2 regions of the Tardiphaga sp. 839_C3_N1_4 genome follow, and region 1 is predicted to be linked to the other one. Evidence: predicted binding sites of a transcription regulator. Region 1 holds the regulator's gene; the other holds the start of a gene.
The links. The regulator HrcA, encoded in region 1, represses chaperone genes, less so after heat shock. The targets are predictions, from matches to a motif close to GTTAGCACTCNCNNNNNGNGAGTGCTAAC.

Region 1 (15,694 bases):
CCTTGGCCATCTGTCACTCTCCTGTCCCGTTCTTACTTGTTCGCCAGAGCCTGCGCGATTTCGGCGACGATCGCCTCGGCCGCAGCCTTCGGATCAGCAGCTTCCATTACCGGACGGCCGACCACCAGATAGTCCGAACCTTCGGCAATCGCGCGTGCCGGGGTCATGATCCGCTTTTGATCGCCCACGTCACTGCCCGCAGGGCGCACACCGGGCGTGACCAGACACATCTCGGGCTTGATATGCTTGCGCAGGTTCGCCGCCTCTTCCGGCGAGCAGACGAGACCATCGATACCGAGCGCCTGCGCCTGCTGCGCGCGCGCGGCGACGAGATCGCTGACACCGAGCTGATAGCCCGCGGCTTTCAGATCCTCGTTGTCGTACGAGGTCAGCACGGTCACGGCGAGGATCTTCAGGCCGGAACCCTTGCTGGCATTGGCCGCCGCCTGCATGGTCTGCGGATAGGCATGCACGGTCAGGAAGGTCGCGCCGAGCTTCGCCACGCTTTCCACACCGCATGCGACAGTGTTGCCGATGTCGTGCATCTTCAGATCGGCGAACACCTTCTTGCCGGCATCGGCGAGCTTGCGCACCAGTGGCAGGCCGCCGGCATAGCCGAGCTGATAGCCAATCTTGTAGAAAGTCACGCTGTCGCCGAGCCGCGCGATCATTGCTTCGGCGGCGTCAACATCCGGCAAATCGAGCGCGACGATCAAGCGGTCGCGGGGATCAATGGTCTGCAACGTCATGTCATCTCACTTCATCTGCTGCGCGACATCGATGAGCTGGCGCACCATCGCCATCATTGCATCCTTGTCAGCTGCGTGTTTTAGCCGGTCCATATCGTCATAGGCCTCACCGGCGAACGCCAGCGTCAGCTGGTTCGGGATCACCATCGCGCGACACGCCGACAGCACCAGCCGCAAGGCCTGCAAACAGCGCGCACCGCCAAGCCGCCCATTCGAAGCCGCCGCAATCGCAAACGGCCGCTCGCGAAACACCTGGCCCTTGCTCTCATGCGTGTCTTCCACGCGCGAGACCCAGTCGATCGTATTCTTCACCAGCGGCGGCAGCGACGCGTTGTATTCGGGCGTCACAATCAGCACACCATGATGCGCCGATATCATACGCTTCAGATCGAGCGCAGGTTTCGGCACGCCGGAATTGCTCTCGAGGTCGCCGTCATAGATCGGCAGCGGAAAGTCGCCGAGCGAAATCCTGGTGGCATCGACATCGGCGCGAACCAGCGCGTCAATGGCGACAGCCGCGAGTTTCGCATTCAGCGACCCTGTGCGCAGCGAGCCTGGAATAACGAGGATCTTGATCGCAGCCATGATTCCGATCGTCGGGGCGAAGCCACCGCGCGATCGCGGCCGGCACTAGCGTTTGCGATACACCCAGACGCGCGCCGGCGGAAGGTTCATCCAGATCCGCTCGGAGGCCTCTGTGGACACGCCGGGCAGCGATTTGGGGATCGGCGGCGCCACCGAATAGGTGAACTGCACGAAGGGCGCGTTCGGCGACATTGCCGCGAACGCATCGCGGATCAGCTTGAGGCGCGTCAGCATCGGCTTGGTGACAAGTGGCAGGCCGGAGACGACGGCGGAGGCGGGCTCTTTCAGCACATCCCACAGCGTATCGCGCAATGTGTAGGCGTCGCCCTGAACGATCGTCGCCTGCGGGTAGCGCTCGCGCAACAGCGCGCAAAAGGTGGGATTGAATTCGACGAGCAGCAGACGTTTCTGGTCCACCCCGTGCGCAACCAGCGCAGACGTGATCGCGCCGGTGCCGGGCCCAAGTTCGATGACCGGACCGGTCGCGTCATTGTCGACATATTGCGCCATGGTGCGGGCAAGAGCTTTGCCCGATGGCATTACCGCACCCATATGCAGCGGCTTATCGATCCACGAACGGAGGAAGCGGACCTCGTCGTCGAGACGGAGCGGCTTCTTCAACGTACGCGCGGACGAGTGCAGAGGCATGTCGCTTCCAGGCAGACCGCGGAACGGCGGAACGTCAGAATTTCGTCATAAAGAGGTATAGGCAACAATAGAAACGGTCAAGCTTCCAACGTCAGGAGCCCGCCCGCGTTCCGAAGAAGTCCTTGACCTTAGTGAAGAAACCCGCGGCTTCAGGTTGCGTTGCACCCGAAGATAATTTCTCGAATTCGGCCAGCAGCTCCTGCTGCTTTTTCGTCAGGTTCTGCGGCGTTTCCACGACGACCTGGACATACATGTCGCCGGTCTGGCGCGAGCGCAGCACCGGCATGCCCTTCGACGAAACGCGGAAGCGGCGCCCGGACTGGGTGCCCGAGGGAACCTTGACCTTGTTGCGCCCGCCTTCGATGGTCGGCACTTCGAATTCGCCGCCCAGCGCCGCGGTCACCATCGAGATCGGCACCCGGCAATGCAGGTCCGCGCCATCGCGCTGGAAGAAGTCGTGCGAGGCCAGCGATAGGAAAATATAGAGATCGCCCGAGGGGCCACCACGCGCGCCGGCTTCGCCTTCATTGGCGAGACGAATGCGGGTGCCGTCCTCGACGCCCGCCGGAATGTTGACCGAGAGCGTGCGTTCGCGCTCGACGCGGCCGGCACCGGAACAGCTCGGGCACGGATCCTCTATCATCTGACCGCGGCCCTGACAGCTCGGGCAGGTCCTTTCCAGCGTGAAGAAGCCCTGGGCCTGGCGGACGCGGCCAGCACCGCCACAGGTCGAACAGGCCTTTGGCTTGGTGCCAGCCTTGGCGCCGGTGCCGGAGCAGGCTTCACAGGTCACCGCGACCGGAATCTCGATCTGTGCGGTCTTGCCGGAGTAAGCCTCCTCCAGCGTGATTTCCATGTTGTAGCGAAGATCTGCCCCGCGCTCGCGGCCGCCGCTGCGACCACCGCCGCGCTGTCCGGCCATGCCGAACAGGTCTTCAAAAATGTCGGAGAAAGATGAGGCGAAGCCGGATCCGAAGCCTGCACCGCCGCCGCCATGGCCCTGCTCGAAGGCGGCGTGGCCGTAACGATCATAGGCGGCGCGCTTGTCGCCGTCCTTGAGCACGTCATAGGCCTCGGCAATCTCCTTGAAACGCGACTCGGCGGTGGCATCGCCGGGGTTCTTGTCCGGATGCCACTTCATCGCCAACTTGCGGAACGCGCTCTTCAGCCCCGCATCATCGGTGCTGCGTTCGACTTCCAGAGACTCGTAGTAGCAGCGCTTGGTGGTGGACATCCGTCAGATCCGCCCGAAATTGGTCCTCATCCCGAGGAGCATCCCAGAAGAACGCATCGATGAAGATGCTACTCCCGTACTAACAAAACTTGCCTAACAAGACCCGCCTGACAAAAAACAACCCTCATCCTTCGAGACGCGCACCGCGCTACTCAGGATGAGGGTCATCGTTCCGCTCGCCTATCAGGCCGACTTCTTCGGCTTGTCGTCATCGACTTCCGTGAATTCGGCGTCGACCACGTCATCCTTCTCGGCATCGCGCTTGGCGTCAGCCTCGGCCTGCTGGGTGTACATCGCTTCGCCGAGCTTCATCGAAGCCTGCGCCAGCGTGTTGGTCTTGGCCTTGATCGCCTCGGCATCATCACCCTTCAGAGCTTCCTTCAGGTCGCTCATGGCATCCTCGATAGCGCGGCGCTCGGTCTCACCGACCTTGTCGCCATGCTCGCTCAGAGCCTTCTCGGTCGAATGCACGAGGGCATCGCCGTGGTTCTTGGCATCGACAGCTTCACGACGCTTCTTGTCCTCGGCAGCGTTGGCTTCGGCGTCCTTGACCATCTTCTGGATGTCGGACTCGGACAGACCGCCAGATGCCTGGATCCGGATCTGCTGTTCCTTGTTGGTCGCCTTGTCCTTCGCCGACACGTTGACGATGCCGTTGGCGTCGATGTCGAAGGTCACCTCGACCTGCGGCATGCCGCGCGGAGCCGGCGGAATGCCCATCAGGTCGAACTGGCCGAGCGGCTTGTTGTCGGCCGCCATTTCGCGCTCACCCTGGAAGACCCGGATGGTGACGGCGTTCTGGTTGTCCTCGGCCGTCGAGAACACCTGGCTCTTCTTGGTCGGGATCGTGGTATTGCGCTCGATGATGCGGGTGAACACGCCACCCAGCGTCTCGATGCCCAGCGACAGCGGAGTCACGTCGAGCAGCAGCACGTCCTTGACGTCGCCCTGCAGCACGCCCGCCTGAATGGCGGCGCCGATGGCCACGACTTCATCCGGGTTGACGCCCTTGTGGGGCTCCTTGCCGAAGAACTGCTTCACGACTTCCTGGATCTTGGGCATGCGGATCATGCCGCCGACCAGAACCACCTCGCCGATTTCACCGGCGGTGAGGCCGGCGTCCTTGAGCGCCTTGCGGCAAGGCTCGATGGTCTTCTGCACGAGATCGTCGACCAGCGCTTCGAACTTGGCGCGGGTCAGCTTCAGCGTCAGATGCTTCGGACCGGAGGCATCCGCCGTGATGAACGGCAGGTTGATTTCGGTCTGGGTCGTCGACGACAGCTCAATCTTCGCCTTTTCAGCAGCTTCCTTCAGACGCTGCAGCGCCAGCTTGTCGTTGCGCAGGTCGATGCCCTGCTCTTTCTTGAACTCGTCGGCGAGGTAGCCGACCAGACGCATGTCGAAGTCTTCACCGCCGAGGAACGTATCGCCGTTGGTGGACTTCACTTCGAACACGCCGTCGCCGATCTCGAGGATCGAGACGTCGAAGGTGCCGCCGCCGAGATCGTACACCGCGATGGTGCCGGATTTCGACTTGTCGAGGCCGTAAGCGAGCGCAGCAGCAGTCGGCTCGTTGATGATGCGCAGCACTTCGAGGCCAGCGATCTTGCCGGCATCCTTGGTGGCCTGACGCTGGGCGTCGTTGAAGTAGGCGGGCACGGTGATGACGGCCTGCTCGACCTTTTGGCCGAGGTGAGCCTCCGCGGTCTCCTTCATCTTCTGCAGCGTGAAGGCGGAGATCTGCGAGGGCGAATAGGTTTTACCGTCGACTTCGACCCAGGCGTCGCCATTGCCACCCTTGGCAATCTTGTAGGGGACGAGCTTCTTGTCCTTCTCGACGGTCGGATCGTCATAGCGGCGGCCGATCAGGCGCTTCACCGCGAAAATGGTGCGCTCGGGATTGGTAACTGCCTGGCGCTTGGCCGGCTGGCCGACGAGGCGCTCGCCATCATCGGTAAAAGCCACGATGGACGGCGTGGTCCGCATACCTTCCGCGTTCTCGATGACCTTCGGCGTTTTGCCATCCATGACGGCGACGCAGGAATTCGTCGTACCGAGGTCGATACCGATGACCTTTCCCATGCTCTCATATCCTTTTTCTGCGGCAGGTTGGCTGGGCCCTGACGGCACCCCGCTCCCAACCCCCAAACATCAACTATTCGCGATATTGCGACGGTAGGCCTCATATAGGAGGGGGGGTGGTGGCCGCAAGGCATCTGGCACACTCCAGACCCATGAAAACACGACCGATGCGCGAAATTAATATTTGGTGAAACAGACCCTTGGCGGTGTTTCGCCAATACGCGACGGATGGGCGCGGACGGCGCCGGGAACGGATTTATGGCTTGATCTGTTGGCGGAACAGGGCAACCGTGAACGCCCTTTCCGGCCGGTCGTGTGATGGCCAATGCCGGAACCCCGCACCATCGAACAGCCTCAATACAAACCCAGTAGATTTTTCATGAAACATGCTGCGCCCCTGTTCGCTTTGACCATGCTGACGGCCATTTCGGTCGCCCACCGCCCCGCTTTGGCGGCTGACCCCGTCTTCCCGCCGGGTGTCCGTGTGGGTCTGGCCCCACTGGTCGGCCTCGCCCCGGCAAAGACCTTTGTTGGCTTCGAGACCTCCGATCAGGGCGTCAAGGTGCTCATGACCGAACTGCCAGCCGCCGCTTTCAACGAGGTTGAGACCGCGTTCAAGGCCAATCCGGCTGGTATGGCCGCGAAGCCCGAGAGCATCGAGACCACGGCCGGAAAGGCCTTCTACACGATCGAGAACGCCAAGGACGCGACCGGCAATGTCAGGCGCTATTCGATGATCGTCGGCGGCGGGACCTTCTCCGGCTATGTCGCCGTGCAGGTCCCGGAAAACGCCCAAAAGATCTATACCGACGACGCGGTGCGCCAGATGCTCGCATCGGCCGTGGTGCGCAAGGAAGTACCGCTGGCCGAGCAGCTCGGCCTGATGCCGTTCAAGGTCGCCGAAATGAGCGACTTCAAGACGGTTCGCACGCTCGCGCCGGGCGCCGCTTTGTTGCTGGCCGACTCGACTGACGAGAACAGCATCGAAACGAGCCCTTTCATGGTGATCGGCAGCCTGGCCTCGGCGCCGGAAAAGGCCGAAGATCGCGGCCGCTTTGCCCAGCAGGCAGCAGGCACGATTCCGGGCCTGCGCGAAGGGCGCATCACCATGTCGGAGCCGCAGCGGATCGACGGTATGCCCGGCTATGAGACGCGCATCGACGCTGTTAGCGGCAAGAACAACACGCCGGTCAGCGTGGTACAGTGGCTGCGCTTCGGCGGTGGCAAAATCACCATGCGCATTATTGCAAGCGCACCGCGCGATGATTGGGCCAAAGCATTTCCGCGCTTCCGCGCCGTGCGCGACGGTATCGAGCCGCGCTGACGCAGCACGTAACACAACATCGGCTTCAGGGCTCATGGCTTCGCGTAAGAAGCGTCACCTTGTTGATGGTGGCCACGACGCGAAAATCCTCTAACAGATCGGCGACGTCGGGATGCGCTTTTAGCCATTCCGAGCCGCTGCCGGTGAGATCATCCACCAGCATCAGGGTCGGTGGTCTTTTCTTGATATCCTCGATCAGCATCGTGCGCTCACGCGCGGCATAGGCCTCGAGCAGTCGGTCTTGTGCAGGACTTACTCCGCCTCTGCTGCGCAGGGCGGCGTGATAGGCGGCGACCCACAGGCCTTGCTGCCGTGAAACCCATGTGCCGCCGACCGCGCGCACAAGAGGATGCCCGATGCCCGGCTCGGCGGAGATAGCAAGAATGACAGGACGCGGTCCCAGTTGCGCGATTTTCTCCTGCAGTGGGCGCGCATCGAAGGCGACGTCGAACCATAACATGGAGCGCATGAACAGGAGCGCCAGCAGGACGACCGCGCCGACGCCGAACAGACGATCCGTCCTGGTGACCGATAGATAGGTCATACGCGCATAGCCAAAAGCAAGCAGTGCGAGCGCAATCATTGGGTATGAATGGTAAGGCCAGCCTTTGCCCTGCAAAACAAAACCAGCGGCAAAGCCGGCCGAGGTCACCAGTAGCAAAACGAACGGACCATCGACGCCGACGCGCCGTTTGAGCACCACAGCCGCGAGCAGCGCGGTGGCCCACAGTGCCACTGCCGGCTTTTCCAGCAGCATCATGACCGGCTGCTGCACCTGAAGATAAACATCGCGAACCATCGGCCCGATTACCGTTAGGAATTCCGGAAACAGCACAATGACGACGGCGGCGTAGAGCGCCAGCGCGACGGCGAGCGCCAGATATTCCGGCCGCAGCAGGACGCGCCACGATAACCGCGTGGAGACAGCCTCCGCGACCAGCGCGCCGAGCAGGGCGATCGCGAAATAGGGCTTGAACGACAGCGCAATCGCCGCGCCGATGCCGGCTGCGATGGCCGCGGGCCATGATGGTGCGCTGTGCTTTACGCGGCCCGCCAATACAGCCAGCATCGGCAGCATGGCGATCAGCGCAATATGTTCGCGCTGACCGAAAGTCTGCGTCGGCAGCACGGCCAGCAGTGCAACTGCCAGCAGCGCCAGCGGCCAGCCTTGCGCGACACTGAGAACCGACGCGCGCGACAGAATGCGGGCGCTGAGCAGCAGCGACATGGCGACGCCGATGAAGACCAGCGCATCGGTCACGCGCTCCGCAGCCAGCCCAAGTGCGCGGGCGATGGCGATCCCCGGCAGATAGGCCAGGACGGCCATCGGCGGATTGGTCTCGATGATATCGATATAGAGGCGCTGACCGTCGAGTACGCGCTCGCCGACAGTCAGAAGCCAGCTTACATCCGTATTGGCCGCGAGAATGTGACGCAGCACAATCGCCACGATCAGCAGTGCGACGACGGCGAGCCACGGAAGGATGCGGCTTCGCTGCAGCGTCCGCCCGGGCAGAACAGTACTTGCGGTTTCGCCCGGCGTGGTGGCGCGCATCACGGCATCCTCTTCAGGATGTCGATGCCGTCGATGGTCTGCACCAGGGCATAGGGCTTCAGGAGCTGCGCCAGCTCCGGATCAGCTTGCGCCCAAGCGCTCCAGTCGGCTTCGCGATCGTCAATCAGCACCACATCCGGCGGCATCTTGCGAATATCATCGACCAACCCATTTCGCTCAGCCGCCAGATACGCATCGAAACGTGCTGATGTTGCAGCGTCGATCGTCCGCTCCAGACGAGCGCGGCGGACGATCTCCCGGATCGACAGCGCCTCCTGACGTGACACCCAGACACCGCCAACATTGCGCACGAGCGGATGTGCAATCGTCGCCGCCCCACCCAACATGATGATCTTCGGACGCTGCAGTCCAAGCTTTACCACAGCATCTTGAAGTGCACGCACATCGACGCTGGCCTTGAACCAGAAGCAGGCACTCACGAGGAGCGCCACAGCGGCGACCGACGAACCGACCTGCAAGCGCGGCCCATGCTGCCGTGCGCGATCGATCGTTGCGACGGCATAACCAAACGCCATCAGCGCCAGCGCCACCATCGGGTAGGCGTGATAGTTATAACCCCTGCTTTGAACGAAATAGGACATCGCAAAGCCAAGCGAGCTAGCCAGGAGCACGACAAGAGCCGGGTCTGCTGAACGCCGACTCTGTAACAGCAGTGTGGCGAATACGGCAACCAACCATAACGTCGTCGCACCGCCCAGCGCGAGCGCCAGCCACGACGACGTCAGCAGCCGATACACGTCGCTGGCAACAGGATAGATCACGGTGAAATAGGCGGGGAAGGCCACGTAGACCCACAGTGCATAGGCCACCACCAGTGCGCTGGCGATCCAGTTCTCCGGCGCGAAAACAATCCTCCACTGCCGTGCATTGGTCGCCGCCGCGATAACGGCTGTACCGACGCCGAACGCGAAATACGGCTTGAAGCACATAGTGATAGCAGCACTGATGCCGGCGATGACAACCACGCCAGGCGGGATTATCTCGCCATCGGCGCGGCGGATCAGGACCGCCAGCGCGGGTAACAAAAACAGCAAGGCGAGATGTTCGCGCTGGCCGAAGTCGTACATTGGCAAGATGCCGAGCAACGCGATCGCACAAACCGCCAGCGGAGCAGCGGCGACGCGCCCGGGGATGCGCGAGTTGTGCAGCAGCTGCCATGTCACCGCCATCGACCCTGCGATGAGGCCGAATACCAGCACGAGCGTCATGAGCTCGGCGCGCAATCCCAGAAGCCGTCCCAGTACCACGGCGATAATATTGACCGCCCCGGCCATCGGGGGGTTAATCTCAAGAATATCGAGATAAAGACGCTGACCATCGAGCACGCGTTCGCAGACGATCAACAACCAGCTGACATCGACATTAAACGGCAGCACCGCGCGCAGCCCGACGGCCATCGCGCAGACGAGAGCGCCGGCGATCAGCCAGATGGCCGCAAGCCGCGTCCGAGGCGTGGTCGCGCCGCCGAGTTGCAAACCGGCATCGATCATCATGCACTTATTCTTTCGGCCAATACCATCGCTACGCTAGGAGAGCTGCGTTAAAAAGCCATTGCGCGGGTCTGCGAGACACCGCCGCACCATCCATATCGAGCCGCCTTTACGGAAGCGCCTAGACCTGATTTGCTGCAGAAATTCTGACAGGAGATGTTGCGATGTTCGATAGACGTCAGCTTCTTGTGGGACTTGGTGCGCTAACAGCGGCCGGCATGGCGCCCAAGGCGCTCGAAGCGGCAGGCAAGGTCAGCCTCGATCGTACATCCGTGTTGCTGGTGATCGACGTGCAGAACTGCTTCCTGCCCGGCGGCAGCCTAGCCGTGAAGGACGGCGATAAGGTCGTGCCGATCATCAACGCCATCGCGAAGAAATTCGCCGACGTGGTGATGACGCAGGACTGGCACACGCCCGGCCATATCTCCTTCGCATCCAGCCATAGCGGCAAGAAGCCGTTTGAGACCCTTGAGGTGAAATACGGCAAGCAGGTGCTGTGGCCGGATCACTGCGTGCAGGGCACTGAAGGAGCCGCCCTCTCGAAGGATCTCGCCATCCCGCATACCGAGCTGATCCTGCGCAAGGGCTTCAACAAGGACGTCGACAGCTATTCGGCCTTCACCGAGGCCGACGGGAAGACCACCACCGGTCTCGCCGCCTATCTGAAAGCCCGCAAATTGCAGCGCGTGTTCATCGCCGGTCTCGCCACTGACTTCTGTGTCGCGTGGTCGGCGCTCGATGCGCGAAAGGCAGGTTTCGATGTCTATGTGATCGAGGACGCCTGCCGCGGCATCGACACGCAGGGCTCGCTGGCCAAAGCCTGGGCCGACATGAACAAGGCCGGCGTGAAGCGGATTCAGTCGGGCGATCTGGCGGCTTGACCCATACTCTCATTGTCATCGCCCGACTTGAGCGCACAACTGCGCGCTGGGTTCGGGCGACCCAGTAAGACCGGCGCTTGTGATCACTCACTGAGACCAGCGTGTACTGGCTCACCCGCTTTCGCGGGTGATGACAGCCAGAGGCGCTGTTACTCCGATGCAGCAGGTGCCGCCTTGGCCCCACCCTTCGATACGCCAACCAGCGCCGGGCGCAGCACGCGCTCGCCAATGGTATAACCGGCCTGCACGACCTGAACCACGGTTCCCGCAGGCACCGAGGCATCCGGCACTTCGTACATGGCTTGCTGGAAATTCGGATCGAACTTCTCGCCGGACGGATCGAACTTCTTCACGCCGTTCTTTTCCAGCGTGTTGAGCAGCGAGCGCTCGGTGAGTTCCACGCCTTCGAGCAGCGCCTTCAGGCCCGGATCGGCGGCGGCCTTGGTGTCGGCAGGCACGGCATCGAGGGCGCGCTGCAGGCTGTCGGCGATATCGAGCACTTCGCGCGCGAAATTGGCGATCGCATAGGTGCGTCCGTCGGCGACTTCCTTCTGGGTCCGTTTGCGCAGATTTTCCATCTCCGCCAGCGTGCGCAGCATCTTGTCGCGCGCGTCCGCAGCTTCCTTGGTCAGGGCCTCGACCGAATTCGGTTCCGGATCGTCCGGCATGATGTAGGGCTTGGAGACCACCGGATCGGCGGCCGCTGCCGTCTTGTCCTGATTGTCGTTCTGCCCATTGGAATCAGTCATCACGCTGCCTTCTTTAAAACACGCCAAAATGGTGGGATTGCTGAGCGGGATATCGGGGTTTGAGCGCCGAAAATCAAGCGCAACCGGCCGGATTCGGCCGATCGTCAGCCGCCGAGCATGCGGCTGACGATGCGCGCCGCGTAATCTACCATCGGGATCACCCGCGCATAGTTCAGCCGGGTCGGGCCGATGACACCGAGAACGCCGACAATATGGCCGGCGCCATCGCTGTAGGGCGCAATGATCGTGGACGAGCCGGACAGCGAGAACAGTTTGTTTTCCGAGCCGATGAAGATGCGGACACCTTCGGCCGTCTCCGCCCGACCGAGAAGGTCGATCACCTCGCGCTTGGCTTCGAGATCGTCGAACAGGAGGCGAACGCGTTCAAGATCCTCCAGCGCATGGAGATCCTCGAGCAGATTGGCCTGGCCGCGCACGATCAGCTGCCGATCGTCCTTCTCGCCACCCGACCAGCTGGCAATGCCGGCGGCAATCACCTTCTGGGTCAGTTGATCGAGCTCGATCTGGTTCTGGGTCAGTGCCGTTTCCAGTTCCAACCGGGCCTCAGCCAGCGTGCGGCCGCGAATCCGGGCATTGAGGAAGTTCGACGCCTCGTTCAGCGCCGACGACGGCACCCCCGGCGGCAGGGTCAGCACGCGGTTTTCGACCTGGCCATCCTCGGCGACCAGCACGACCAGCGCCTTTTCGGGTTCCAGACGGACGAATTCGATGTGTTTTAGCCGCACATTGGACTTGGCGGTCAGAACCACCGCCGCCGCGCGGGTTAGCCCGGACAGCTGCGTCAGCGCCTCGCCGAGCGCCGCCTCCACGGTCTGCGAGCGCCCCACCGAGGATAATTGCTGCTGGATCGACTGCCGCTCCGGCTCGGTGAGGTCACCGACCTGCATCAAGGCATCGACGAAAAACCGCAGTCCGAGTTCGGTCGGAAGCCGTCCTGCTGACGTATGCGGCGCATAGATGAGGCCGAGCTGCTCCAGGTCCGACATCACGTTGCGAACCGAGGCCGGCGACAGCGGAACCGTGATCAGGCGCGAGATGTTGCGGGAACCCACGGGTTCGCCGGTGGCGAGATAGCTCTCGACGATCTGCCGGAAGATCTCACGCGATCGCTCATTGAGCTGGGCGAGCCCGGCATGCGGCGAAATCAGGCCGATCGGATCGTGATGGACCACAGGGTACTCCTTGAGGATCTAATCTGTCGCTCCGGCGGGCCGGATACAAGCACCATTGCGGTTGTGGAACCTGCCCTGCCCTTGCCGCTGCGCTCCGTGGCCCCTAAAAGCACCGCGAACAGGCTTTCTCTGGACATTTGGAAGGATTTTCTCATGCGGCCAAGCCGTCGTGCGCCCGATGAACTGCGCGCCGTGTCGCTGGAACGCGGCGTGGTCAAATATGCCGAAGGCTCCTGCATGGTGAAATTCGGCGACACCCATGTGCTGGTAACCGCCACGCTGGAAGAGCGCCTGCCGCCATGGCTCAAGGGCCAGGGCCGCGGCTGGGTCACCGCCGAATACGGCATGCTGCCCCGTGCCACGCTGGAACGCACCCGCCGCGAAGCCGCATCCGGCAAGCAGGGCGGCCGCACCGTCGAGATCCAGCGCCTGATCGGCCGCTCGCTCCGCGCTGCCGTCGACCTCGAAGCACTCGGCGAACGCCAGATTACCATCGACTGCGACGTGATCCAGGCCGACGGTGGCACCCGCACAGCGTCGATCACCGGCGCATGGGTTGCGCTGGCCGACTGCATCTCGTGGATGAAGAACCGCAACATGTTCAAGAACGGCGGCGGCAACGTGCTGCGCGACAATATCGCGGCGATTTCCTGCGGCATCTATCAGGGCACTCCAGTGCTCGATCTCGATTATGCCGAAGATTCCGAAGCCGACACTGACGCCAATTTCGTGATGACCGGCGACGGCCGCATCATCGAGGTGCAGGGCACTGCCGAGAAGACGCCGTTCACGCAGGACGAGTTCCTGAAGTTGATGGCACTGGCACAAAAGGGCGTCGGACGCCTAGTTGAACTCCAGAAAATGGCCATCGCGTGATTCCGCAAGTCATCAAGCAGGCGTAGACTCGCATCATGCATCGTCGAATCACTGGGAAGCTCGTCATCGCCACCCACAATCCCGGCAAGCTTGCCGAGATGCGCGATCTCCTGGCCCCCTACGGCATCGAGGCAGTGTCAGCAGGCGAGCTCGGTCTCGCCGAACCCGACGAGACCGGCAATACTTTCAAGGCCAATGCCGCGATCAAGGCGATTGCCGCGGCCAATGTCGCGCAATTGCCGGCCTTCGCGGATGATTCCGGCCTCGTCGTCGATGCCCTCGACGGCGCGCCCGGCATCTTCTCGGCGCGCTGGGCCGGCGAGTCCAAGGACTTCACCGGTGCGATGACGCGCGTCGAACGTCTCTTGCAGGAACGCGGGGCGACCACTCCCGACAAACGCACCGCGCATTTCGTCTCGGCACTGTGCGTAGCGTGGCCCGACGGTCATCTCGAGGAAGTCGAAGCGCATGCGCATGGCACGCTGGTCTGGCCGCCGCGCGGCACCGCCGGCTTCGGCTACGATCCGACATTCCTGCCCGATGGTCACACCCGCACCTATGGCGAAATGACCGCGGTTGAGAAGCACGGGTTGCCGCCACTCGGCGAGGGCTTGTCGCATCGCGCCAGGGCATTCGTGAAACTCGCGGAGATCTGCCTTGAACCCCGCTGACGCACAGCAAGACGCTTTCGGCGTCTATGTGCACTGGCCGTTCTGCCTGTCGAAGTGCCCGTATTGCGACTTCAACAGCCATGTCCGTCATCACGCTGTCGATGAAGTACGTTTCGCGCGCGCTTTCGCACGCGAGATCGAAACCACCGCAGCGCGCACGCCCGGCCGTACGGTGACGTCGATCTTTCTCGGCGGCGGTACGCCGTCGCTGATGCAGCCACAAACCGTCGGCGCTATTCTCGACTCGATCGGTAAATACTGGAACGTCGCCTCCGACGTCGAAGTATCACTCGAAGCCAACCCGACCTCCGTCGAAGCGACGCGCTTTCGGGGCTATCGCGAGGCCGGCGTCAACCGCGTGTCGCTCGGCGTACAGGCGCTTGACGATGCGTCGCTGAAATCACTGGGACGTTTGCATACGGCGCGCGAGGCACTCGATGCCGTGGCCATCGCGCGCAGCGCGTTCGATCGCTATTCGTTCGATCTGATCTATGCGCGCCCCGACCAAACTCCGCAGATGTGGACCGACGAACTCAAGCTCGCCATCTCGGAAGCCGCCGAACATCTGTCGCTGTATCAGCTGACCATCGAGGAAGGCACGCCGTTCTTCGGATTGCACGCCGCCGGCAAACTCAAGACACCCGACGAAGGCCTTGCCCGCACGCTTTATGACGTGACGCAGGAGGTCTGCGCGCAGCAGGGTCTGCCGTTCTACGAGATTTCCAATCACGCCCGCCCCGGCGCGGAGTGCAAACACAATCTCGTCTATTGGCGCGGTCAGGAATATGCCGGTATCGGGCCAGGCGCCCATGGCCGCCTCGACATCGACGGTGTCAGACATGCCATTGCCACCGAAAAGCGTCCGGAAGCCTGGGTGATGCGTGTGGAAGACAACGGCCACGGCGTCACATCGGATGAATTGCTCAACAGCGAAGAACGCGCCGACGAATATCTGCTGATGGGCCTGCGCCTCGCTGAGGGCATCGATCCCGCGCGCTATCAGATGCTGTCCGGCCGCGCGCTGGATGAAAAGCGCATCCAGATCCTGCGCGAAGAAGGCGCGATCGTCGTGGAAGAGAACGGCCGTCTGCGCGTGACGCAGGAGGGATTTCCCGTGCTCGATGCAGTCGTGGCCGATCTGGCGGCTTAACCCTATTCGACCGACAACCCATCGGCCTTACACGAATGTTCTCTGCTATCGGACCTTGGTAGCCACGAATCCTGTCGTAAGCTTGGGATGCATTCGCGCTGTTCGTTTGGCTTGAAGAAAGCAAGCCCGCTACGCCCGTCGAACGCGCCGAGGTAACTCCAAGTTCCAGAATTCGTGGTTCGCGTAATCGCCAGAGATTGCAACGTATCGGTCTTCACGACAAACTCATCGCCAGGGCCAAGGACCGCCACATCGTTGCCTGACAAATAGATACTCGTTCGTATCTGCGAGGACCATGAAAGTTCTTTGCTGGCAGTACCTCGCGGTGTGACTACGGACAGATAGCGGCCACTACGCGCGATCCCATCGCCCATAACGAAAAACTGCTGCAACGTTACTGTTGCATTGAGTTTCGGAATGAAAACTTCTGCGGTGGCAACAGGGATGAACTGCGCCGCAGTATACAATCCGGCAATTGTGATAGAC
Region 2 (15,694 bases), 2.2 Mb from region 1:
CTTGCGCGGCGCAAGCTCCTTCGCCAGGACCGACGTGATCGCATCGACCGAGGCCTTGGTCGCGGTGTAGACCGCCGAGCCCGGCGGGGTGATGGTCGAGACGCCTGATGAGATGTTGATGATGCTGCCGCCATTGGCGTTGAAGTGTCTGGCCGCTTCCTGGGAGGCGAGCAGCAGCCCGAGCACGTTTAGATCGAAATGCCTGTGAAAGTGCTCCGGCGTAATGCTGTCGAGAGGGGCGAATTCGTAGACGCCCGCATTGTTAACGAGAATGTCGATCGGCCCGAACGCCTTGACCGTCTCGGCCACCACGGATTTCGCACCGTCCGGTTCGGCGAGATTGCCGTGCACGGCGACGGCCTTGCCGCCTTGGGCGGTGATCTTCGCGACGACCTCGTCGGCGCCCTTCTTGCTGGATGCGTAATTGACGGCGACGGCAGCGCCCCCGGCGGCCAGTTGAATGGCAATCTCAGCGCCGATGCCCTTTGAGCCGCCGGTCACCAGCGCAACTTTGCCTTCGAATGTCTTGGTCATGGTCGTGATCCCTCTTGGATGCTTCAGTAGTTCGGAAGTATGGAACTATTGAACCAGCGCAAGGGGGCGCCTATATCTTTTTTATGGTTCAGTTCGTTCACCCCGCGACCAAGGACATCACGCTATCCGGCGTGCTCTCGGCGCTGGCCGATCCCATTCGGCTGCAGATCGTCCGGGGCTTGCTGCAGGAGAGCGGCTGCCTGTCCTGCACGGCGGCGTCGCCATGCCCGACCATCGCCAAGTCGACCCTGTCGAACCATTTTCGCGTGCTGCGCGAGGCTGGCCTGATCCAGACCAGCAAGAAGGGCGTCGAACATCAGAACGCGGTGCGGGCCACCGATATCGAAGCGCGGTTTCCCGGGCTATTGATGGCGATCCTGGCGAGTTCGCTGAGTGATGCGCCGGGTGCGGTTGCCTGAAACAGGCAAGAAGAAGCCTGGCGCAAGATCGAGCGTAGTAACCAAAAACAAAAGCCCCGGCACCGCTGCCGGGGTTTTGCATTTGATAGTTCGTTTGTTGCTGATGTGGCGACAGAGCGTGCCATTAACGCGTTAAAGGAGAATGATTCCGAAATTCTCGAAGCGAGAAGTATTGATATCAGAAGTCGCCTAGTGGCGGACCAACTTCTTGTTGCAAGGAATTTTGTAAGTGAGATCGCTCGCGCTGCGGGGCACGCAGTGTCTCAGTCTGCCAGAATCATTGGTGGCGAATTGACGGAGTTGGGCGCGAGAAGCTGGGATGAAATTAAAGAAAATGTTCCGAAAGGGGTTGGGGCTGCTGCGCGTGTTACTCCAATGATTCTGCTCATCGCTCTCGTTGCCAAGATCTCAGGCCCAGTCGCTGGAATCGCGGGAGCAACAGCGGCCTTTAAGCCTCTCTCGAAGGAGTTGAAGAGGTTGATGAGTAAGGTTAGCTCAGAAGACGCAAAGTCAAATAAGAAATAGGGCACGTCGGCTACTCGACTGGACAGGATGAGCATACTCTAACAAAAACCCCGGCATCGCTGCCGGGGTTTCTGCATTTGATAGTGCGATGAAGCGTTAGACTTAGAAGTCCATACCGCCCATGCCGCCGCCCGGAGGCATGCCGCCTGCTGCGCCGCCCTTCTTGGGCAGCTCGGCAACCATGGCTTCCGTGGTGATCAGGAGGCCGGCAACCGAAGCTGCGTTCTGGATCGCTGCACGGACAACCTTGGTCGGATCGATAATGCCCTTCTTGAGCATGTCGCCGTAGGTGCCGGTCTGCGAGTCGAAGCCGTAGCTGTAGGTCGCGGTCTCGAGGACCTTGCCGACGATGACCGAACCGTCTTCGCCTGCGTTGATGGCGATCTGGCGAGCCGGAGCCGACAGGGCCTTGCGGACGATCTCGACGCCGGTCTTCTGGTCGTCGTTCGCGGTCTTGATCTTCTTCAGCTGTTCCGAAGCGCGGAGCAGAGCGACGCCGCCGCCGGGGACGATGCCTTCTTCAACCGCAGCGCGGGTCGCATGCATCGCGTCATCAACGCGGTCCTTGCGCTCCTTCACTTCGACTTCGGTCGCGCCGCCGACGCGGATGACGGCAACGCCGCCAGCCAGCTTGGCCAGACGCTCCTGCAGCTTCTCACGGTCGTAGTCCGAAGTGGTTTCTTCGATCTGCGCCTTGATCTGCGCCACGCGTGCTTCGATGTCGGCCTTCTTGCCGGCGCCGTTGACGATGGTGGAGTTTTCCTTGTCGATCATCACCTTCTTGGCGCGACCGAGCATGGCGAGCGTGACGTTCTCGAGCTTGATGCCGAGATCTTCCGAGATCGCCTGGCCGCCGGTCAGGATCGCGATGTCCTGCAGCATGGCCTTGCGGCGATCGCCGAAGCCCGGAGCCTTGACGGCAGCGACCTTGAGGCCGCCACGCAGGCGGTTGACGACGAGGGTGGCGAGAGCTTCGCCTTCGACGTCTTCCGCAACGATGACGAGCGGCTTGCCGGTCTGCACGACGGCTTCGAGCAGCGGCAGCATCTCGTTCAGCGAGGAGAGCTTCTTCTCGTTGATCAGGATGTAGGCGTCGTCGAATTCGACACGCATCTTGTCGGCGTTGGTGACGAAGTAGGGCGAGATGTAGCCGCGGTCGAACTGCATGCCTTCGACGACGTCGAGTTCGGTTTCGAGCGACTTGGCTTCTTCAACCGTGATGACGCCCTCGTTGCCAACCTTCTTCATCGCGTCTGCGAGGAACTTGCCGATTTCCGCATCGCCGTTCGCCGAAATGGTGCCGACCTGAGCGATTTCGTCGTTCGAGGTGACCTTCTTGGAGTTCTTGACGAGGTCAGCAACCACGGCTTCCACAGCCAGGTCGATGCCGCGCTTCAGATCCATCGGGTTCATGCCGGCAGCAACCGACTTGGCGCCTTCACGGACGATTGCCTGGGCGAGCACGGTAGCAGTGGTGGTGCCGTCGCCGGCTGCGTCGGCCGACTTCGAAGCCACTTCGCGCACCATCTGGGCGCCCATGTTCTCGAACTTGTCGTCGAGCTCGATTTCCTTGGCGACGGTGACGCCGTCCTTGGTGATGCGGGGCGCGCCGAACGACTTGTCGATGACGACGTTGCGGCCCTTCGGACCGAGCGTCACCTTCACGGCGTTGGCGAGAATGTCGACGCCGCGCAGCATCTTGTCGCGGGCATCAACGCCGAATTTCACTTCTTTAGCTGACATGTTTTGCTTCCTTGAAAATCAGGATGGGTGGGGAAAAGGCGCTTAAGCGGCCTTCTTCTTGGCGGGAGCGGCACCTTCGAGGACGCCCATGATGTCGCTTTCCTTCATGATCAGCAGGTCCTGACCATCGATCTTGACCTCGGTGCCCGACCACTTGCCGAACAGCACGCGCTCGCCGACCTTCAGATCGATCGGGATCAGCTTGCCGGCTTCGTCGCGGCCGCCCGGGCCGACGGAGACGATCTCGCCCTGGGAGGGCTTCTCTTTGGCGCTATCCGGAATGATGATGCCGCCAGCGGACTTCTCTTCGGCGTCGATACGCTTGACCACAACGCGATCGTGAAGCGGACGGAATTTCATGCAGTCCTCCTAAGTTTCTGTAGATGCTTGAGAAATTTAAATTGGCAGTCTGAGCCAACAAGTGCCAGCGCAGCTAGTCCGGACATAGGCCGAACGTTCCCCACCGGCAAGGGTCTGTATCAAATATTTTGGCACTCAAATATGACGGGTGCCAGAATTGGTTAAAATCCTCCGATACCGGTCATCGAATGCGTTAGCATTCGCGGTAAGCTGCTGCTAACGCTCGGCTTTCAACTCATTATTAAACTTTTAAGCTTGTGATGAAGACGTTGCTTGCGTCACATTTCATGCATCGTGTTGTCATGGGCGAAGTGGAAGCCGGTTCGCTGCAGTCAGCACGGTCACAGGAGAGCAGAGCGAAGTTCGACGTCAAACCGGAATCCACTTAGCCGAATGCGCTTTGTCCATGGAGGTTGAACATGGTCTCGAGAAATGCAGCTTCTGACGATTTCAGAAAGCAGGTGCTTGGCTACGGACTGACGACGGCGCAGATCCTCTACCGCATGCCCGATCACCCCTCGCTGCTGCAGACCTATGTCTGGCAGAACTATGATCTGTTTCCGAAGTTTCCAGCGCTGAAGGATTTCCTGGATTTCTGGCAAGAGAAGCTCGATGGCCCGCTCTTTGCGGTAACCGTCGCACATTCGAAACTGATCAAGCCAGCCGAACTTCGTGCAGTGGATGGCGTCTTCCGGTTGCACTAGTCCGCGCCTCTCAACGCGCCGGATGAATTGCCGCTGTGCTGAACTACAGCTAGGTTCCCAGACGCGCTGGCCGTTTGTTAGGCATTGCGCCGGGTGGGAAACACGACATGGCGAAGCTGAAGCGAACGTCAAAGAGCGCGGCGAAAACGGCTGCGACGAAGAAGCCTGCGACACAGGCAGTAGCGAAAGCGGCAAAGAAGCTCTCTGTTGGTAAGCCGGCCAAGGCGAGTACAAAAGCTGTCGCCAAGGCCGCGGCGAAACCTGGTATGCGCCGCAAGCAACGCGTCGCGATCAGCCACTATCAGGAAGAAGCATTTCTCGGCGACGGCCTGCGCGCTTATGCGAAGTATCGCGATCTCGGCGTCGCCGCTGCGACCGGAGGTTTGGCACACGCGCATGTCATCCGGCTGATCGGACCTTGCGATCCGAAAGAGGTCTCCAAGCTTCACTATCACGACGCCGAATTTCAGCTGGTCTATGTGCTGAATGGCTGGGTGAAGGCCTATATGGAAGGCGAGGGCGAGATGACCATGCGTCAGGGGTCATGTTGGACCCAGCCGCCGCGCATCAGGCATCTGATCCGCGATTACTCCGACAATTGCGAATTGCTTGAAGTGATTCTGCCGGCGGAATTCAAGACGGTGGAAGTCCGGTAGTTCGCGTGCGGAAATGCGACGCGTACCTTGTTTGCGCGTTGCAGTGGCGTTGAATCAGCTATGCTGAGCCCGTCGCTGCCCTGGCCCTCAACGAGTATCTCATGACTGCATCCGTTCCGGTTTTCGACGGTCACAACGATGTGCTGCTGCGGCTGTACAAATCGCAATCGCAGGATCCGGTATCCGACTTCCTGACCGGGGAAGTCGCCGGTCACATCGACCTGCCGAAGGCGAAGGCCGGCGCATTCGTCGGTGGGCTGTTCGCGCTGTATTCGCCGGCGGCTCAGGCGTCAGCGGGATTCATGGCGCAGATGACGGGCGGACGCTACGCCGTGCCGCTTCCCGAGCCGCTGACGATGGACGAGGCCCGCAATTCCGTCGTCGCCGAACTGGCCATCCTGCTGCAGCTCGAACGCGCTTCCGCAGGCGCGGTGGCGATCTGCACCACCACCGCCGAAATCCGGTCCGCCATTGAGCGCAAGGCGCTGGCCGTGGTGGTCCATCTGGAAGGCGCGGAGGCCATCGACGCCGAGCTCAGATTCCTCGACGTTCTCTATGCGGCGGGGTTGCGGTCGATCGGGCCGGTGTGGAGCCGGACCAACATCTTCGGCCATGGCGTGCCGTTTCACTTCCCGTCCGGGCCCGATCTCGGCGACGGTCTCACCGCGGCCGGCGAGCGGTTGATCGGCGCCTGCAATGACCTGAAGATTCTGGTCGACCTGTCGCACATCACCGAGAAGGGCTTTTGGGATGTGGCGCGGCTGTCGAAGGCGCCGCTGGTGGCGACCCATTCCAATGCCCATGCGCTGTGCCCGTCGCCGCGCAATCTCACCGACAAGCAGCTCGCCGCGATCCGCGACACCGGCGGCATGGTCGGCCTGAATTTCGCGACCTGCTTCCTGCGCCCCGACGGCAGCATGCGGCCCGACACCGGCATCGAGCTAATGGTGCAGCAGATCGACTATCTGCTGGAGAAGCTGGGCGAGGATCACGTCGGGCTGGGATCGGATTTCGACGGCGCGGTGGTGCCCGAGGCCATCGACTCCGCCGCGGGCCTGCAGGCGCTGTTCGTGGCCTTGCGCGACAAGGGCTATTCCGAGACGCTGCTCGGCAAGCTCGGCTCGGGCAACTGGCTCGATCTGCTGCAGCGGACGATCGGCTGACCGGCGCTGGCGGCGTATCTCAGGTGAGCATGCCGACGATCGCGCCCATCAGGCAGGTCGTCAGCGTCCCCGAGACGATCGACTTCACACCGAGCGCGTTGATTTCGTTACGACGTTCCGGCGCCATGGTGCCCAGGCCTCCGATCATAATTCCGAGGCTGGCAAAATTTGCAAATCCGCACAGCGCATAAAGCACAATGAGGCGCGAGCGTGCATCCAGCGCATCGGGACCGAGCTTCGCCAATTGAACATAGGCGATCAACTCGTTGAGGATCGTCTTGACGCCCATCAGCGAGCCCGCGGTCAGCGCCTGGTCCCACGGCAGGCCGATCAGCCAGCACACCGGTGCCATCACGTAACCCAGCATGCGCTGTACTGACAGCGTGTTGCCTCCCACGGTGGGCATCATCATGAGGATCGCGTTCATGAGATACATCAGCGCCACGAACACCAGCAGCAGGGCGATGATGTTGACGAGTAGCTCGATGCCTGCACTCGTGCCCTTGACGATCGCATCTATCGTGCTCGTGGCCGATGCGTCCGGATTGGCGAGCAATCCACCGGTGCGACGATCCTCCGTCTCAGGCACCATGATCAGGCTGACAAGGATCGCAGCTGGCGCCGAGAGCACGGAAGCAATCACGAAATGCGCCGATGCATCGGGGATCAGTGGCGCCATGAAAGTGGCGTAGAGCACCAGCACTGTACCGGCGATCCCCGCCATACCGCCCGTCATCACCAGAAACAGTTCGCTGCGCGTGAGCTGCGCGAGGTAAGGGCGAATAAACAACGGGGCCTCGACCATGCCCAGAAAGATGTTCGCGGCCGTTGACAGTCCGACCGCGCCGCCGATGCCGAGCGTGCGTTCGAGCAGCCACGCCATGCCGCGCACGATCGGCGGCAGGATACGCCAGTAGAACAACAGGCTGGTCAGCACGCTGATGACCAGCACCACGGGAAGTGCTTGAAGCGCGAGAACGAAATCCGCGCCGGGATTCTTGAGATCGAACGGCAATGCGCCGCCGCCGAGATAACCGAACACGAAGGATGTGCCAGCACGCGACGCTGCGGCGATGGTACTGACAGCATCGTTGATGCTGCTGAAGGCGCGCGTCACGACGGGAAGCTTAAGCAGGATCACGGCAGCGACGATCGTCAATGCGAGACCGATCGCGGCCTGTCTCAGCGACACCTTGCTGCGGTTTTCACCGAGCGCCCAGGCGATCCCCAAAAGTGCGATGACGCCGAACGCCGATTGTAGCTGCAGCATAAATCCCCCGAAACCGCGGCGATGATGCCGCGGCTTCCCATGTCATGCAATCGCAATGCCGCTGGGGCAGGTTACGTTTTAGCCGCGTCCGACGAACGGCATCTTTGTCGCCATGACCGTCATGGTCAGCACATTGGCGTCGAGCGGCAGGCCAGCCATATAGGCGACAGCGTCGCCGACGGCTTTGGCGTCCATGCGTGGCTCCTGCTTCGAGGTGCCGTCGGGCTGCAGCACGCCGGGGCCGTTGACCATGCGGTCGGTCATGGGTGTGGCGGCGTTGCCGATATCGACCTGGCCGACGGCGATGTCATAGGCGCGGCCGTCGAGATTGCTGGCCTTGGTCAAGCCGGTGATGGCGTGTTTGGTCGACGTGTAGGCGGCGGAGAACGGGCGCGGTGCATGCGCCGAGATCGAGCCATTATTGATGATGCGGCCGCCGCGGGGCGTCTGATCCTTCATGATGCGGAAGGCGTGCTGCGTGCACAGGAACGGCGCGGTGAGATTAGTGTTCACCACAGCCTGCCACTGTTCGAGGCCGAGGTCTTCGAACGGAATCGCGGGCGCGCCCATGCCGGCATTGTTGAACAGCACGTCGAGCCGGCCGAATTCCTGCATGGTCCTGGCGAACAGCGCGGCAATGGAGGCGGGGTCCGCCATGTCGGCGCTCACGGGGAGGCTCTTGCCGCCATTGGCCGCGCCGAGCTTTTGGGTCTCTTGCAGCAGTTCGAGCCGGCGACCGGCGAGCACGACGGTGAAGCCCGCATTCATCAGCGCGAGCGATGCGGCACGGCCGACGCCGGTGCCAGCTCCGGTCACAAGTGCGATCTTGTTGGTCATCTGTTTCGTCCCTGTTTTCTTTTTACGAGAGGTCTTTTTGAGTGAGGTCCCGGACCATGAAACGTGCGTTGTCGCCGTAGCTTTGCAGTTTTTGATCCAGTTCGGAATCGCGCATGATGGTGAAATCGTGCCGTTGCCAAAAATGAACTGAATTGTTGACGGCAACAAGCGTCATGTTGGGCAGTTGCATCAGCCGGGCGCGTGCCGCCATCATATCGACGGCCACAGTCGCCGCGCCGGATCTGCGGGTTTCGGGCAGCAATGCGAGATCGTGAATGTAGAAGGTCGAGGGCGCTGCGGGCATTGTCAGCAGGCTGTTCAGTGACGGCGGCTCCCTGAATTGCCAGGGATGGCTGACGAGATAACCCTTGATCCCGTCCTGGGCTTCGAGCACGGCGCAACCGTTGGGATCGAGCGCCAGGCGGTTCGCGAACACGACCTCATCTTCGGGGAAATCGGGATGAACGGCATCGGCGATGGCGAGGACGGACGACAGATCTGCCTCCGTCATGATGCGCCATTTCATCGGGGCGGCAGTCATCGCGGCCGCGCTCAATTGTCTTTCTTGTAGGGCGGGCGCGGAATGTTTTGATGTGCCGCGCGCAGTGCTGCCGACCAGCGCGAGCGCAGGTCGTGGAAATAGGGCTCGCCGGCTTCGATACGGTGATTGAGATCGGCATCGCAGACATCGGCGCGCACCACCAGCACATCGATCGGCAGGCCGACGCCGATATTCGAGCGCATGGTCGAGTCCATCGAGATCAGGCCGGTCTTGAGCGCCTCGTACAATTCGACGTCGTAATGCATCGCGCGGTCGAGTACCGGCTTGCCGTATTTGTGCTCGCCGATCTGCAGATAGGGTGTGTCCACCGTGCATTCGATGAAATTGCCGGCCGGGTAGATCATGAACAGCCGCATCTTGGCGCCCTTGATCTGGCCGCCGAACAGGAACGAGACGTCGAAATTGATATCCTCGGCCTCCAGCGCCTTGCCCTCGGTAGCGTTGACGTGCCTGATGGCGCGGCCGATGCGCTGCGCAGCCTGAAACATCGTGGGCGCGTTCAGCAGGGTCTCCAGCTCGCCGGTGGTCGGGTTCTCGAGGCCCTCGCTCAGGGTGGAGAGCACCGACTGGCTGATTGCCAGATTGCCCGCGGAGGCCACCGCCATGATGCGGTCGCCGGGCTGGTTGAAGATATGCAGTTTGCGGAAGGTCGAGATATTGTCGAGCCCGGCATTGGTGCGCGTGTCCGCGATCATCACCAGGCCGTCCTTGACGAGAATTCCGCAGCAATAAGTCATCGTCGGTCCCTTAATCAGGGAAGCGTCTTACGCGGTGGGTATCGACCGGGCAACCTCGGAAAACCAGTTTGAGGTTGTTCAGGACTGGCTCTGCGACTGCGACTGGCCGCGGCCATTGGCCTGATCGACCTTGACGGCGACGGTCAGGGTTTCCGTGCCGCCGCCATAACGGGTGCCGCGGACAGGGGCTGCGCCAAGGTAATCCAGGCCGATGGCAACGCGGGCATGGGCGTCGGTGGTGCAGATGGCATTGGCAGGGTCGAAGCCGACCCAGCCGAGATCCGGCACGTAGGCCTCGGCCCAGGCATGCCCGGCCTGCTGGTTGGTCTCGCCATCGGCACGCCAGAAATGGCCGGAGACGAAGCGGGCAGGGACGCCGGCCGAGCGGGCACAGGCGATGAAGATATGCGCGTAATCCTGGCAGACGCCACGCTTGCCGATGAAGGCCTCGCTGGCCGAGGTGCCGGTGCTGGTTGGATCGACGTCAAAGGTCATGTGCTCGTTGATGGCCATCATCAGCGCGTGCAGGAAGCCGAGCACGTCGGTTTCGGCGCTTGGCGCAAGGTCCTTGGCAAAAGCCTGCATCGCTGCGCTGGCGTCGGTCAGGTCGGTCTGGCGCAGGAAGAAGCTCGGCGGAAATCGCTCATCGGTGCCCTTCAGCACGCCCCCGGTGTCCTGGGTGTCGATCAGGCCTTCGACGGTCACGGTGAGGTCGGCGATCGGCCCATGGGTCAGCACATGGGTCACATTGCCGAATGCATCTTCATGGAGATCGAGGCGGGAATCGGTGGAGACGTCGATCTGCCACTCGGCGACATACTGGCCGTCATGGCTGCCCGGCGTCATCCGCAAAATCTGGATCACGCCCGAAGCCGGCGGCTCGTAGCGATAGGTCGTCGAATGGGCGATACGCAGGCGCATGGCAACGTGTCCGAATCTGCAGATGAGCCGGGACGCTAGCTCAAATCAGGTATTGTTTGGCAATGATGTCGCCCAGACGGCTGTTATCTGCAATGAATTCCTGGATGAATTCATGCAACCCATGCTGGAAAATATCCTGCATGTTGCTGTGTTCGAGGCGGTTTCGGACGCCGCGGGCGTGGCGCTGCGCTGCGCCCTGACGGCCATAGGACACGCCGATCTGGTCGAGATTGCGGACCAGATTGCCGTAGCAGCTCGCCAGCGAGCGCGGCAGCGTGTCGTTGAGGATCAACAGGTCGGCGATCAGCCAGGGCTTCAGCGTCTCGCGATAGACCCAGTGATAGGCCGTCAGCGCGGAGACCGAGCGTAGGATCGAAGTCCACTGATAGTAGTCGAGCGGGCCGCCGACATGTTCGTCCTCGGGCAGCAGCAGATGATATTTGACGTCGAGAATGCGCGCGGTGTTGTCGGCGCGCTCCAGATGCAGGCCGAGCCGCGAGAACCAGTAGGCGTCGTTGCGCAACATGGTCCGGTAGGCTGAGCCGTCGAAGCGCAGCGATGTTTCCTGCACGAAGCGGAGGAAGTTCGCCAGTTGCTCGCGTGTCTTGGCGCCGCCGCTCCAGGCGGATTGCAGCTCCAGCCACGCGCTGTTGATCGTGTCCCACATCTCGCCGGTCAGTGCGGTGCGGACCGAGCGCGAGTTCAGGCGTGCGGCTTCGATGCAGTTGCGGATCGAGGAGGGATTGGCCGTCGAGAACGAGAGATATTCGACGACATTGGTCTCGTTGGCTTCCTCATAGATCTCGTAAAAGGCCGCGCTGACGCCTGCGGTCAGTAACGCCGAATCCCATTCGTTGGTCTGGCCGATATAGGTATTCGGCAGCGCGGTGACGCGCAGTGTCGCCTCGATCGTGCGCGCGAGATATTCGGCGCGTTCGACATAGCGGGCTAGCCAGTAAAGGTTCTCGGCGGTGCGCGACAGCATGCGGGGATGTTACTCTTTGAAAATTGGGTCGTCGGTCGAAGTCCGGTTGCCTATATCGAGAGTTATTCGTCCAGTATCCATGTGTCCTTGGTGCCGCCGCCCTGGCTGGAATTCACCACCAGCGAGCCTTCCTTCAGCGCGACGCGGGTCAACCCGCCTGCGACGATGGAGACGTTCTTGCTGCCGGTGAGCACGAAGGGACGAAGATCGACATGCCGCGGTGCGAGGCCTGACTCGGTGCAGGTCGGGCAGGTCGAGAGCGCCAGGGTCGGCTGGGCGATGAAGCCTTCCGGCTCGCGCTTCAGCTTGTCGCGGAAAGCTTCAATCGTTGCTTTTGTAGCGGCAGGCCCGATCAGCATGCCGTAACCGCCGGAGCCATGGACTTCCTTGACGACGAGTTCGCCGAGGTGATCGAGCACATAAGCGAGATCGCCAGGTTCGCGACAGCGCCAGGTCGGCACATTCTTCAGGATCGGCTCTTCGCCGAGATAGAACTTCACCACTTCCGGCATGTAGCTGTAGATCGCCTTGTCGTCGGCGATGCCGGTGCCGACTGCGTTGGCCAGCGTGACGTTGCCAGCCATATAGGCGGACATCAGGCCGGGGACGCCGAGCGCTGAATCCGGGCGGAAGGTGAGGGGATCGAGGAAATCGTCATCGACGCGGCGATAGATCACGTCGACGCGTTTGAGGCCTTCGGTGGTGCGCATGAAGACTTCATCGTTCTTGACGATGAGGTCGCGGCCCTCGACCAGTTCGACCCCGAGCTTGTCGGCGAGGAACGAGTGTTCGTAATAGGCCGAGTTGTAGACGCCGGGCGTCATCAGCGCGACGGTGGGCTCTGTCGAGGCCGAGCGCGGTGCGACGGAGCGCAGGCAGGACAATAGCTCGTCGGGATATTTCTCGACCGGCGCGACGCGATGCCGCGCGAACAGGTCGGGGAAAAGCCGCATCATGATCTCGCGGTTCTCCAACATGTAGGAGACGCCGGAGGGCGTGCGGGCATTGTCTTCGAGAACGAAGAATTCGTCCGGATTGGTGCGGACGATGTCGATCCCGGCAATGTGCACATAGACATCGTGGGGGACGTCCTGGCCGTTCATCTCCGGACGGAACACTGGATTCTGGAAGATCAGGTCATCGGGGATCAGGCCGGCGCGGAGAATGTCCCGGCCGTGATAGATGTCCTTGAGGAACATGTTGATGGCGCGGGTGCGCTGCTTCAGGCCCTTTTCCAGCAGGGTCCATTCCTTGCCGGAAATGATCCGCGGAATGACGTCGAAGGGGATCAGCCGTTCGGTGGATTCGGAGTCGCCGTAAACCGCGAAGGTGATGCCGATCCGGCGGAACAGCAGCTCCGCTTCCTGGCGGCGATGTTCCAAAGCGTCCGGAGGCGTCTCCTTGAGCCAGCGGGAGAGTTCTTCATAGGCCGGGCGGAGCTCGCCTTGAGGCCCGTTCATTTCGTCGAACGCGACTGCCATGTACCCTGACTGTTGTTTCGAGGCCGTACGGAGATTGCACGACTGAAAGGGATGGTAGCAAGGGGCGGGCCAGCACGATATGCATTCAACAGGAGCAATTCGTATGAGATGCGTGTAAAGCTGCCTGAAAAAACGGCTGGACGCTGCTCGTTTCGGCAGCAAAACCCCGTGACATCGGGACTTTGCCTGCGCATGGTCCCGGGAATGGTAGGGAATGACAAATGACCGAGATTGTGACTGCGGGCATCCTGGTGATTGGCGACGAGATTCTGTCAGGCCGGACCAAGGACAAGAACATCGGCTTCATCGCTGAGTATCTCACCAATATCGGTATCGATCTCAAGGAAGTCCGCGTCGTCTCCGACGATGAGCCGGACATCATCGCTGCGCTCGATGCGCTGCGCAAACGTTACACCTACGTTTTTACCACTGGCGGCATCGGCCCCACCCACGATGACATCACCGCCGATGCAGTCGCCAAGGCGTTCGGCGTCAAGATCGATCACCATCCCGAAGTGGTCGCGCGCTTCCAGGAGCGCTTCGGCGCCGACCTGAACGAAGCCCGGCTACGGATGGCACGCATCCCTGACGGCGCCGACTTGATCCAGAGCGCGACCATCCTGGCGCCCGGCTTCAAGATCGACAATGTAATCGTGATGGCCGGCGTGCCGACGATCATGCAGGCGATGATGGACATCGTGTCGCCGAAGCTGAAATCTGGTTTGCGGATGCTATCCGATACGGTGAAGGCCAATGCGCGGGAGGGGGACGTCGGTGGTCCGCTGCGCGATATCGCGAAGGCGCATCCGGATACGATCATCGGCAGCTATCCGTTCATGGACGAACAGGGCAAGCCGAACACCAATCTGGTGGTGCGTTCGCGCGATCAGGATAAGCTCAATGCGGCAATGGAGGCCGTCAAAGCGATGTTGGCGACAATCAACGCGCCTAAGTGAAATCAAGAGTGAACTAACGAGTAGATCAACATAAGTCCGGCCGCCTGAGGGCGACTGATGGAAGGAGACGAACATGGCCGATCATCCGGAATTGAGTGCTGAGGAGCGCGCCGGCAAGGCATTCCCGGTGTCCTGGGATCAATTCCATCGCGATTGCCGCGCGCTGACCTGGCGGCTGAACAGCGCCGGTCCATTTCATGCGATCATCGCCATCACCCGTGGCGGCCTCGTGCCGGCAGCGATCGTGGCGCGCGAGCTCGGCGTCCGCGTCATCGATACGGTGTGCATCGCGAGCTATGAGCACAACAAGCGCGGCGAGTTGCAGGTACTGAAGGGGCTCTCTGCCGATGCGTTGAAACTCGGCGGCGGCGACGGCAAGGGCCTCCTGATCATCGACGACCTCGTCGATACCGGCAAGACGGCGCGTATCGTCCGCGACATGCTGCCGAAAGCTCATTTCGCGACTGTCTATGCCAAGCCGATGGGCCGGCCGCTGGTGGATACGTACATCACCGAAGTGTCGCAGGACACCTGGATCTTCTTTCCGTGGGATCTCGGCCTGTCGTTCCAGCCGCCGATGCGCGAAGGCGCGGGCTAGGCGCTCGTTGCGAGGAGACGCGATTGCCGCTGCAAAATCGTGTTACGCCGGCAGGCGACATCGTCGCGACACCGGAGCGCGGAACGTTCACCGGCAATCGTGGCATCATCCATGATCCTTCGACCAAAACGCTCCTGAACAGGCGCTGGTCCAATCCGGCCTGGATCACTTGCGTCTGCGAATTTCGCGGGCGTCGCCGCGATGTCATGGCGACACGTAGCTGGACCGAGCTGTTCTTCCTCGACGAGGCGACGTCCTTCGCCGCCGGTCACCGCCCATGCTTCTATTGCCGCCGCGAGGACGCGAACCGCTTTCGCGCAGCGTGGGAGGAGGGCAACGGCGTCACGCGTGTGCGGGCGACGGAGATCGATGCGCTGCTGCATCGTGAGCGGCTGGATAACAGGAAGAAGCGATCGCATCCGGTGGATGGGCCTATCGAGGCATTGCCGGATGGGGCGATGGTGCAGGCGGGTGACGAAAGCTATTTGATCGCGCAGGGGCAGGCGCTGCAGTGGTCGTTCGCAGGATATAGCGCTTCGGTCGGTGAACTCGTCGACGCGCAGCTGCTGACGCCACCATCGACGCTGAATGCATTTCGCGCTGGCTATCGTCCGGTGCTGCACAAGAGTGCGCGAAACTAACGATCTCACTCCGTCATGCCCGGGCTTGACCCGGGCATCCATCTTTCTTGCTCGTAACGGAAAGAGGAAGTTGGATGACCGGGTCAAGCCCGGCCATGACATCGAGAGAGCCGGGGTTACCCCAGCTTCTGCCTCGCCAGCTTCGCACCCGCACCCAGTGCGCGCAGCTTCGCTTCCGCGATATCGCGCTGCATTGGGGCCATGCCGCAATTAGTCGTCGGCACGATCTTGTCCTTCGGCACGTGCTTCATCACGGCCTCGATGGTGGCGACCACATCCTCGGGCGTCTCGACCTCATCGCTGGCGACGTCGATCACACCGGCCTGCACGATCTTGTTCTTCAGCAGTCCCAGCAATTCCAGCGGCACGCGCGAATTGCGGCATTCGATGGCGACCTGCTGGATCGGGCTGGCATCGATGGCCGGGAAGATCTCTTCATATTGCCGCCACTCGCTGCCGAGCGTTTCTTTCCAGTCGGTATTGGCCTTGATGCCGTAGCCGTAGCAGATGTGAACGGCTGTCGCGCAAGTGAGGCCCTGTGCGGCACGCTCGAGCGCCTTGACGCCCCAGTCGGCGGCTTCGTCCATGAAGACGTTGAAGGC

Region 2: AB8A38_RS29535 (co-chaperone GroES) is a predicted target of HrcA. The motif match lies at 3,709-3,737, and genes of this name have one in related genera.

What each region holds. Positions count from the first base shown of each region.
Region 1 covers NZ_JBPWQD010000001.1:4,029,672-4,045,365, forward strand. Annotated here, with positions in the region: gene AB8A38_RS19260 (DUF1330 domain-containing protein) at 1-10, opposite strand, end outside; gene pyrF (orotidine-5'-phosphate decarboxylase) at 33-749, opposite strand; gene AB8A38_RS19270 (NADPH-dependent FMN reductase) at 756-1,334, opposite strand; gene AB8A38_RS19275 (class I SAM-dependent methyltransferase) at 1,380-1,982, opposite strand; gene dnaJ (molecular chaperone DnaJ) at 2,074-3,216, opposite strand; gene dnaK (molecular chaperone DnaK) at 3,400-5,298, opposite strand; gene AB8A38_RS19290 (hypothetical protein) at 5,678-6,622, shown strand; gene AB8A38_RS19295 (hypothetical protein) at 6,648-8,177, opposite strand; gene AB8A38_RS19300 (hypothetical protein) at 8,177-9,691, opposite strand; gene pncA (bifunctional nicotinamidase/pyrazinamidase) at 9,853-10,569, shown strand; gene grpE (nucleotide exchange factor GrpE) at 10,719-11,318, opposite strand; gene hrcA (heat-inducible transcriptional repressor HrcA) at 11,423-12,511, opposite strand; gene rph (ribonuclease PH) at 12,665-13,387, shown strand; gene rdgB (RdgB/HAM1 family non-canonical purine NTP pyrophosphatase) at 13,423-14,058, shown strand; gene hemW (radical SAM family heme chaperone HemW) at 14,045-15,208, shown strand; gene AB8A38_RS19335 (hypothetical protein) at 15,211-15,694, opposite strand, start outside.
Region 2 covers NZ_JBPWQD010000001.1:6,184,855-6,200,548, forward strand. Annotated here, with positions in the region: gene AB8A38_RS29520 (SDR family NAD(P)-dependent oxidoreductase) at 1-534, opposite strand, end outside; gene AB8A38_RS29525 (ArsR/SmtB family transcription factor) at 618-953, shown strand; gene groL (chaperonin GroEL) at 1,581-3,221, opposite strand; gene AB8A38_RS29535 (co-chaperone GroES) at 3,264-3,581, opposite strand; gene AB8A38_RS29540 (usg protein) at 4,001-4,285, shown strand; gene AB8A38_RS29545 (cupin domain-containing protein) at 4,393-4,941, shown strand; gene AB8A38_RS29550 (dipeptidase) at 5,043-6,104, shown strand; gene AB8A38_RS29555 (NupC/NupG family nucleoside CNT transporter) at 6,124-7,374, opposite strand; gene AB8A38_RS29560 (SDR family oxidoreductase) at 7,453-8,211, opposite strand; gene AB8A38_RS29565 (GNAT family N-acetyltransferase) at 8,234-8,722, opposite strand; gene AB8A38_RS29570 (proteasome-type protease) at 8,764-9,510, opposite strand; gene AB8A38_RS29575 (transglutaminase family protein) at 9,589-10,431, opposite strand; gene AB8A38_RS29580 (alpha-E domain-containing protein) at 10,472-11,416, opposite strand; gene AB8A38_RS29585 (circularly permuted type 2 ATP-grasp protein) at 11,479-12,897, opposite strand; gene AB8A38_RS29590 (competence/damage-inducible protein A) at 13,119-13,853, shown strand; gene gpt (xanthine phosphoribosyltransferase) at 13,927-14,451, shown strand; gene AB8A38_RS29600 (hypothetical protein) at 14,475-15,092, shown strand; gene AB8A38_RS29605 (methionine synthase) at 15,209-15,694, opposite strand, start outside.